Regions from separate parts of the Virgibacillus salexigens genome, predicted to be linked through region 1. Evidence: riboswitches for the same ligand, from Rfam matches in the RefSeq annotation. Region 1 holds a riboswitch; each other region holds the start of a gene.
What was found. A riboswitch is a leader RNA that binds a small molecule or an ion and turns the genes downstream of it on or off. The one in region 1 is predicted to bind S-adenosylmethionine.

Region 1 (3,289 bases):
CCTCTCCCCTCCTTTGCCTTTATCATTCTACTTCTATTGCTGAAATCTTCCGATAACTTCCAAATATGTGTTATGATACTAAAAAAGGAGGTACGTTTAATGACTCCAAAGGAATTACTATTATTACAGCTGAAGGCTGTCCATGATACGGATGGCTGGTTTGTGTCCTTCCAAACTGCAGTGAAGGACCTGACAGAAGAAGATGCTTCCAAGATAAGCATGGATGAAACCAATAGTATTCGGGAGATTATCAATCATTTAATTTACTACAACGAGAAACATCTAAACCGCTTTAAACAAATGGAGGACAAGGATCATCCATTACAAACAATCAAGGAAACATTTCATAATAATGAAAATCATTCCTGGGATGCAGCGCTTTTAAAAATCGACAGCCTATACTCCGAATGGGAAAGCGTAGTGAAAGAATCGATACACCTCCATGACTGGGAAGAAACCATTGCGCATATAACCATGCATAACGCATACCATATTGGACAAATTGTTCACATTAGAAAACAGTTTCACTTATGGAATGATGGAAGAGGAATAAACTAAGATACCCGCCAAAACCTACTCGGTGGGTATCTTGGTTGCTATCCCGCATTTTGGAATTGATTGGCTGATTTGCTATTTCTTCGAACCACCGTAACAATCGAAATAATCCAACCGATAATCATTATTGCATAAATAATTGTAGTTATATTAGAAGCAACAGCTATCTCTGTTAATATCGTATTGGCATTTGTTAGAATAATAAAACCTCCTACTAATACGCCAAGGATAAAGGATGGGATTTTCCGAACAAGCCAAGCAGCAAGTGGTGCTGCAAATACGCCACCAATGACAAACGCTAACACCCAAATCCAATTAATCTGCTCCCATCCTAAAAACATTACAAAGCCTAACGTAGCAGAAATAGTAATACCAAATTCGCTTGTATCCACCGTACCAATTACCTTACGAGGCACTGCTCCTTTTCGGGAAAGGAGCACAGGGGTATTTATTGGCCCCCAGCCACCACCACCTACGGAATCAAAAAAACCCGCAATCATAGCAAGAGGATATAAAAAACGATGCTTCAATTGCCGATGCTTCCCATTCGATCCCGTATCTGTCTTTATTATTAAAAAACGGAAGAGGATATATATCCCTAAGAGAAGCAAGAAGCCAGAAATATAAGGCTTAATCAAATCTCCAGGTATACTACTTAAAAAAGCTGCCCCACAAAACGCACTTATCATTCCAGGAATCATCAAGCGAAATACAATTCCTTTATCGACATTGCCAAATTTATAATGGGAAATCCCCGATGCCGCTGTAGTAGCAATCTCCGCCATATGAATGGAAGCTGATGCGATTGCAGGGGCTACTCCATATGCTAGTAGTAAAGACGAGGATGTTAAACCGAATGCCATTCCTAACGATCCATCAATTAATTGGGCAAAAAAACCAACGAGTGAGAATATGATTAATTTTCTCAAGCTGCAACACACTCCTTTTAATTAAAGTATTCCGATCAATATAGTATGGTTTATAATTAAAAAAATTTTAAGCCCTTATCCTTCAAAGGACAAGGGCTTAGGTATGATCATTTACCCTCATCTTTCAGACAATTTGTCTGCTGGACTTAGCACCTTCATCTCTAACATGAGGTTGCTGCGGGATCAAAAGACCAGATTCCTCCCCCGACTCTTTATAAGGAAATAATTGTATATCATTTTAATTTAATAATCACTTTATAGGAGCTTCCCAGCTTTGTCAATAGCTTTTGCAGAATTTTTAAATAGGTTCGCATACATTGCTTACATCAGTGATAGCTATGAAGAAAGCTAGTTGACGTAAGGTATCGATATTAAAATCCCTCTTAAATCGCAACATGCATTATATAGAAACATCCCCTTCTATTCCCCTTCTTTCTTCAATAAAATGACCATTATATCGAAGAGATAATATAACACCTCTAAAAGCAACAAGTAGGCCGTAAAATAAAATTCCGATTACACTCGACCCGTCCCAACTCCCGGCTCACGAATTTCCCCCTTACAGGAAGCTAATCTGTCACTATAAAATTCCACATCATCAAATGAAAGACCAATGTATTTATCTATATCGCATACCCCTGAAGAAAGATTACTATAATAACTCAACATATTCATAGCCCCTTTATGCTGGTCGATGGACCAAGTTCTTATTCAGGATAAGTACCCGTTTGATGAATACTCCATTCATAAACTTACATCTTTAAGTTAGGGAGCAAATTAAAGGTGATAGGTATCAAAAAAGTTGTGAGTGATACTACTAAGCAAGTTATATTTATTATTCTGTGTTTCAGATCCTTTGCCTTGTAGATTTCTGTTGCAGAAAGTATTGTTCCAATTAACGAAAGAGTAGTAACTACTGATACAATTACCAGTAAGATAAAGGCTATACCTTTGGCAGGAATCATATTCCATAAAACTACAAACGATGTGATGCCAATCAATATTAATAAAGCAATCAACACTGAATATCTACTTGGGGTTCTCATTAATAACACCCTTTCTCCTTTGATAATCTTGATACACTTTATAATAAATGGCATTAGCCTTTCTTATGAATAATTGATTGATAGAATTATATGTAGGTAACTGTAAAATATCAAAGTGTTTATTATAAATTATTCATTCTGACGATTTCTCCTATATTAAATCCTAACCAACCCCCGATTAACGGGAAAGTATCAGAAGGAAAATCTAATTTTACTGAGTCAAAGTTGATCATAAACAAAAGCACCGTAAAAATAACGCTAATCATACTGATGATGACAGCCTCTGTCATTGTTTTTCGCTTCCAGCGCCTCTCTCCCCTGTGATCCCTGTCAAAAGCCTGGACAAGCCTGTTTGTCTTTGTACCAATCATCTTTCCTGTCTTAAGGGTATATAATGTATGCGCTGCCATAATCCAAAAAAACACGCAACAAAGAATTAAAAAAGCTAAAAACGTTCCACCTGTCTTTACATAATAAGCAAACAGAAGGAATAAAAACAGCATCCCAAAATTGTATTGGATTAACTGCTTCTTTTTTAAACGCTTAACTTCTTGTATATCCCATTCTGTTTCATCCATCTTATCCTCCCTTTCTATACTGACCCTGATTATCTCCAAGTCTCATAACGGCAATCGTGGATGCGACTATAAGACCGTTCATCCATCTGTTAAATTCAGAAGGGTAGCCACCCTCTTTTAATCAGTCATAAGAAAAGCATCTTCTAAATCCATGGAAAGCGCCGTTGACTCTAATAGGTGA
Region 2 (3,289 bases), on a different contig from region 1:
AAGGTTATTGGGGATGATACTTGGTATGATTCAGTTCGTCTCTCGCCAGATATGATTTGGAGTGATGAAACGTATTATTACGGTGCGCAAATTTCAGCCTTAACAGCTTCTCCAGACAGTGACTATCATGCTGGAACAATTAAGGTGGAGATTAGACCAAATAAGCTGGGGGAAAATCCTATAATTACCTCTTCACCGGAGTCTACATATATTGAAATAGATAATAAGGCAGTTACCGTAGAAACGAATAAAAAAGAAAATATAATATTTGAGCGTCAACATGGAAGCAATTTAATTACGATAACAGGCGAGATTCCCGATAGGCACGAAGGATTGAAAGAGTGGGTATCGGTATGGGAACCAACAGGATACGCTATTGATTTGTTCAAACAGGCATTAACTAAACATCATATTACCTATAGTGGAGGGTGGGAGATAGCTAAAGTACCAACCAATACAAAGTTATTGCATTTTTGTTATTCTATCCCCTTATCGAAATTGATGGTTCCATTTATGAAGCATAGTAACAATACAATTGGTGAAATCTTGATAAAGGAAATGGGCAAGCAGGTGTATGGGGAAGGTAGTTGGGAAAAAGGATTAAATGTGTTAGAAAAACAACTTGTGAATTTTGGGATGGAGACAAAAGGATTGATGTTGCGAGACGGATCCGGAATATCTCATATGAATTTGATACCAGCAAACCAAATTTCCTGGTTACTATATGTGATTCAAAAAAAGGAATGGTTTTCAACCTATTTTCACGCCTTGCCAGTTGCGGGGGAATCAGAAAGGGACATTGGTGGTACCTTACAGCACCGTATGCATGGGTTACCGGTTCAGGCCAAAACAGGCAGTTTATATACCATTAGTACTTTATCCGGTTATGCAGAAAAAGCGAACAAAGAAAAAATTGTATTTTCCATTATGTTCAATAATTTATTAGATGAGGAAGAAGGAAAACGAATGGAGAATCAACTATTGGATATGATGATCCATTCCGAATGATAAGAGTTATCAAAATTGACAGATAAGCATATTTGCGATAGGCTTAATATAGTGAATTAAATATTGTGTTCTTATCCAGAGAGGTGGAGGGATATGGCCCCATGAAGCCTCGGCAACAGGTTTTTATAACCATTTATAAAAAGACTGTGCCAAATCCATCAAGTCCATGTGACTTGAAAGATAAGAAGAGAACTGAAATAACAAGATTTCAAACTCTTTTCTTATCGGAAAAGAGTTTTTTGTTTTGGGAAAAATTCATCTGGGAGTGGAGTCAATGAAATATGGATTTTGGTTACCAATATTTGGTGGATGGTTACGTAATGTAGATGATGAACATATGCCGCCAACCTTTGAATATGCGAAGACAGTTATTCAAGCGGCAGAGGAATGGGGATATGATACAACGCTAATTGCGGAACTTTATTTAAATGATATAAAAGGAATAGAAGCAGATTCATTAGAAGCATGGTCTACTGCAGCTGGGTTAGCAGCAGTAACGAATAAAATAGAAATTATGACTGCTGTGCGTCCAGTATTTCACCACCCAGCGGTTACTGCGAAAATGGCTGCAAATATCGATCGCATGAGCAATGGGCGATTTACTCTTAATATTGTCTCTGGTTGGTGGGAAGAAGAAGCTAAACAGTATGGTGGAGACTTTACAGAACATGATGAGCGGTATGCAAGAACAACAGAATTTATCGATATACTAAAAGGTTTATGGACAGAGGACACTTTTTCTTATCATGGAAGGTACTATCAAATTGAGGATACAAAATTGGAACCAAAGCCGCTGCAACGCCCCAATCCCATGTTATACGCTGGGGGAGAAAGTGAAAAGGGTAAGCAGGTAATTTCCACACTATGTGATGCTTATGTCATGCATGGTGGCACGGTTGAAGAGGTTGCTGACAAAATTAAAGATATGAAATCACGTAGAAGGAAAGCAAATAAAGATCCGATTCGATCATTTGGAATGGCAGCTTATGTAATTTGTCGGGAAACAGAAGCGGCAGCACTTACGGAATTAGAACGAATCACCATGGTAAAAGACACAAGTGGATATAGTGGATTTGGAGATTTCACTTCAAAATCACAGTTAGAACAAGCTGTTCAGTTAAAGGATTATTCTGTATCTAATCGAGGATTACGTCCACATTTAATAGGAACACCAGAACAAATAGCGGAACGAATTCTCGAATATGAGAGGGCAGGTGTTGATTTGCTATTATTACAATGCTCTCCGCAGTTAGAAGAGATGAAACGTTTTTCTGAACAAGTTATGCCTTTAGTCGAACAACTACGTAAAGAACAAACAACGGTATAAAGGAAGGAAGATATGTAATGAGTAAAATATATATCCTACATGAAAATCCAGAATGGACAAGCCATTTAACTGCTAGATTAGAAGAATTGGGATTACCTTATGAAGACTGGTTACTGAATGATGGCACGGTCGATTTATTAAGTGAACCACCTAAAGGAATTTTCTATAATCGAATGAGTGCTTCTTCGCATACAAGAGGGAATCGTTTTGCTCCTGAATTGACGAATGCAGTGTTAGCATGGTTGGAGTATCATGGTAGAACAGTAATTAATGGTAGTCGAGCATTACAGCTAGAAGTAAGTAAGGTCCAACAATATTTGGAATTGGAAAAATATGGAGTGAGAACGCCGAGAACAGTGGCTGCTGTTGGGAAATCGCAATTATCAGAAGCAGCTGAATTATTCGAAGGGAGATCGTTTATTACCAAGCACAATCGAGCTGGAAAAGGGTTAGGCGTACAACTGTTTCATAGCAAAGCAGCATTAGAACAATATATTGAAAGTGAAACATTTGAAGAACCCGTTGATGGTGTAACGTTAATACAAGAATACATTCATTCTCCATCAGCATCTATTACCCGCTGCGAATTTGTAGGTGGAGAATTCGTATATGCAGTAAAGGTTGACACATCTGAAGGGTTTGAACTCTGTCCTGCAGATGCCTGCACGATTGAAGATTTATTTTGTCCGGCAGGGGAACAACAAGCGCAGAATGAAAAATTTCAAATTCGACAAGGGTTCCATCACCCCATTATTGAAAAATATAAAGAGGTACTGGCTGCTAATCATATTCAAGTAGCAGGTATTGAATTTATTGAAGACGAACATGGAACCATATATACCTATGATATTAATACAAATACCAACTATAATAGCGATGCTGAAGCAAAAAGCGGTGTTTTTGGAATGCTTGAGCTAGCAACTTATTTAGGAGAACAATTAAATAAAGTAAATC
Region 3 (3,289 bases), on a different contig from region 1:
ATCTACTTCTTCTTTTTCCAACATTAATGCGATACTTTTCTTCTCCGAAGCAAAACTCATCCCTCTATCATTTTCATAATAGAAAAGGGGTTTAATTCCAAATGGATCTCTGGCACCATACAATTCTTCATTTTGTTTATCCCAAATTAAAATCGCAAACATTCCTCTTAGTAATTGAAATGCCTCTTCTTTATATTTAGTAAATAAAGCTGCAATTACTTCAGTGTCGGAATTCGTCTCGAAATGATAACCTTCATTTACTAGTTCCTGCCTTAACTCTAAGTAATTATATATTTCACCATTAAAAACCATCCATATTTGTTCATCATGATAACTTAATGGTTGTGTACCACTTTCGATATCAATAATACTTAGTCTCCGAAACCCAAACGACATATAGGAATCAAAATAGTATCCTTCGTCATCTGGTCCGCGATGCGTTATTATATTATTTTGTTCTTTGAAGTTAGCTATTTCTTGAGCTGACCTTTCCATTGGTTCATCAAATAGCATTCCGATAAAACCACACATAACATAAACCTTCTCTCGTCAATTATAAACGTATCACCCTGAGCTGTAACCCATTTGTAACAAAACCGAAATGATACAGTAATATTCTAACACGGAGATAGGTAAACTTCTATCATTTTTCACCCTTTTTTTCTATATAATCCCAACTTGTCTGGTAAGATATTCACTGTAAATAGGTGATATACCTTAGGTTTTAACACACACGATATCAAAAAAAGAGCTTCCCCAGCTTGAAATGAGAAAACTCTTTTGTCATTCTTCTATCATTTTTTAAAATTGTTTTAAAAGCGCGTTTAATTCATCAACTTTGTCGGTTTTTTCCCACGGGAATTGGATATCGGTTCTGCCGAAATGACCATATGCTGCAGTATTCTTAAAGATTGGTTTTTGTAGATCAAGCATACGAATTATACCAGCTGGACGTAAATCAAATAGTTTTCTTACAGCTTTTACTAGTTTTTCTTCATCGACTACTCCTGATCCAAATGTATTAATCGAAATTGAGACAGGCTCTGCCACACCAATCGCATATGCTAATTGTACTTCACATGATTTCGATAAACCCGCTGCAACAATATTCTTAGCAACATACCTAGCTGCATAAGCGGCAGATCGGTCTACTTTGGTGGAATCTTTACCACTAAATGCTCCTCCACCGTGCCGTGCATATCCCCCATACGTATCTACAATAATTTTACGCCCTGTTAAACCTGCATCTCCTTGTGGTCCACCAATCACAAAACGACCAGTAGGATTAATAAAGTACTTTGTCTTATCATCAAGCAGTTTCTTTGGTACAACAGGCCGAATGACATGTTCAATTAAATCTTTTTCAATTTGTTCTGTTGTCAGATCTTGGTGATGTTGTGTAGAGATTACAATTGTATCAATTCTTACCGGCTCATCCGCCTCATCATATTCAATGGTCACCTGAGTTTTCCCATCCGGTCGTAAATAATCTAATGTTTTATCTTTTCTAACATCAGCTAAGCGCTTAGCTAACTTATGTGCTAACGAAATCGGTAAAGGCATTAACTCTTCGGTTTCATCGCAAGCAAAACCAAACATCAATCCTTGATCTCCGGCGCCAATAGCTGCAATTTCTTCATCACTCATCGTTCCTTGACGCGCCTCTAAAGCAGTATCTACACCTCCTGCAATATCTGGCGATTGTTCATCAATTGCAGTTAACACAGCACAGGTATCGGCATCAAATCCAAATTTTGCTCGAGTATACCCTATTTCTTTAATGGTTTTCCTTACTATTGCAGGAATATCAACATATGTTGTTGTCGTGATTTCTCCAGCTACAAGTACTAGCCCAGTCGTCACGGTCGTTTCACATGCAACACGTGCATAAGGATCTGTTTTTAATATTTCGTCTAATATTGCATCTGAAATTTGGTCAGATATTTTATCAGGATGGCCTTCTGTTACAGATTCAGAAGTAAATAAACGACGATTAGCAGCCATGTTGCTAAATCCTCCTTTTACATATCAGTTACGGAACTCTATTTATCAATTATGCTCATTCAGTATTAAAGGTTCTAAAGAAAACAAAAAAAACCCTTCCTACTATACATGAGGAAAGGATTGTCCCGCCTTTCGCTCTTATTGTTCAAGGAGATGTTCCTTGCATCAGATTAGCACCTTTTCACCATTGTGATGGTTGCTGGGTTTCATCGGGTCTGTCCCTCCACCAACTCTGAATAAGAGAGTATCCGTTCGAAGTTTAGCTTATCGAAAGAAAACGTTTGTGTCAACTACTTTCGTCGTATTGTCTATCGATTTTTACTTATAATAAAAGGAAAAGAAGTAATTTGCTGTCATGATTCAACATTATAGGATAATTGAATAAAATTATTATATATTTAGTATGGACTATTTTTATTAATGTGTTATACTAATAAACATATTCAACATGATAAGGTCGTTTAGGTTTCGACGTTGATACAATCTTACTAAAAGGCAGGTAGTTAATATGAAAATGGTGGAAAAACCTTTGGTTAATGAATTATATACCCATAATCATTTACAAACCAACTTAACAGTACCACAACTTATTGAACGTATTTTAGATAGAGAAGAAGGGATGCTTACAGCAACTGGTGCTGTTCAAGCTACAACAGGTAAGTATACAGGACGCTCTCCTAGGGATAAATTTATTGTAAGTGATGAAGTGAGTGAAAAGAATGTTGATTGGGGTACAGTTAATCAGTCTATCGAAGAACAAGTTTTTGACAAATTGTATCGCAAAGTAATTAATTATTTACAAGACAAAAAAGAGCTTTTTCAGTTCAAAGGATTTGCCGGTGCAGATCATGATTATCGGCTTCCAATACAAGTAATCAATGAATATGCATGGCATAATTTATTCGCCCGACAACTTTTTATAACCCCGACAGCTGAAGAATTATTAAATCATCAACCTGCGTTTACAGTAGTTTCAGCTCCTACTTTTAAAGCAAACCCTGAGCAAGACGGAACAAATTCAGAAGCTTTTATTTTCGTTTCTTTTAAAAAAAGGGTTATTCTAATTGGTGGAACCGAATACGCAGGAGAAATTAAGAAATCCATTTTCTCCGTCATGAATTATCTGCTTCCCCAACAAAATGTGTTATCTATGCATTGTTCTGCCAATGTAGGTAAAGAAGGAGACGTTGCTTTATTCTTTGGATTATCTGGCACAGGAAAAACAACGTTATCAGCTGATCCATATCGTCGTTTAATTGGTGATGATGAACATGGCTGGGGTCCA

Region 2: linked by a shared signal. The riboswitch ahead of BN990_RS12600 (LLM class flavin-dependent oxidoreductase) and the one ahead of BN990_RS17775 (sulfite exporter TauE/SafE family protein) in region 1 are both predicted to bind S-adenosylmethionine.
Region 3: linked by a shared signal. The riboswitch ahead of metK (methionine adenosyltransferase) and the one ahead of BN990_RS17775 (sulfite exporter TauE/SafE family protein) in region 1 are both predicted to bind S-adenosylmethionine.

The regions. Positions count from the first base shown of each region.
Region 1 is NZ_CCDP010000002.1:983,938-987,226, forward strand. Features, by position in the region: gene BN990_RS17770 (DinB family protein) at 100-558, shown strand; gene BN990_RS17775 (sulfite exporter TauE/SafE family protein) at 597-1,484, opposite strand; SAM riboswitch class I at 1,599-1,705, opposite strand; gene BN990_RS22095 (hypothetical protein) at 2,001-2,153, opposite strand; gene BN990_RS17785 (hypothetical protein) at 2,653-3,108, opposite strand.
Region 2 is NZ_CCDP010000001.1:2,610,894-2,614,182, reverse strand. Features, by position in the region: gene dacB (D-alanyl-D-alanine carboxypeptidase/D-alanyl-D-alanine endopeptidase) at 1-1,008, shown strand, start outside; SAM riboswitch class I at 1,077-1,195, shown strand; gene BN990_RS12600 (LLM class flavin-dependent oxidoreductase) at 1,283-2,335, shown strand; gene BN990_RS12595 (ATP-grasp domain-containing protein) at 2,353-3,289, shown strand, end outside.
Region 3 is NZ_CCDP010000001.1:1,621,631-1,624,919, reverse strand. Features, by position in the region: gene asnB (asparagine synthase (glutamine-hydrolyzing)) at 1-531, opposite strand, end outside; gene metK (methionine adenosyltransferase) at 802-2,004, opposite strand; SAM riboswitch class I at 2,140-2,247, opposite strand; gene pckA (phosphoenolpyruvate carboxykinase (ATP)) at 2,513-3,289, shown strand, end outside.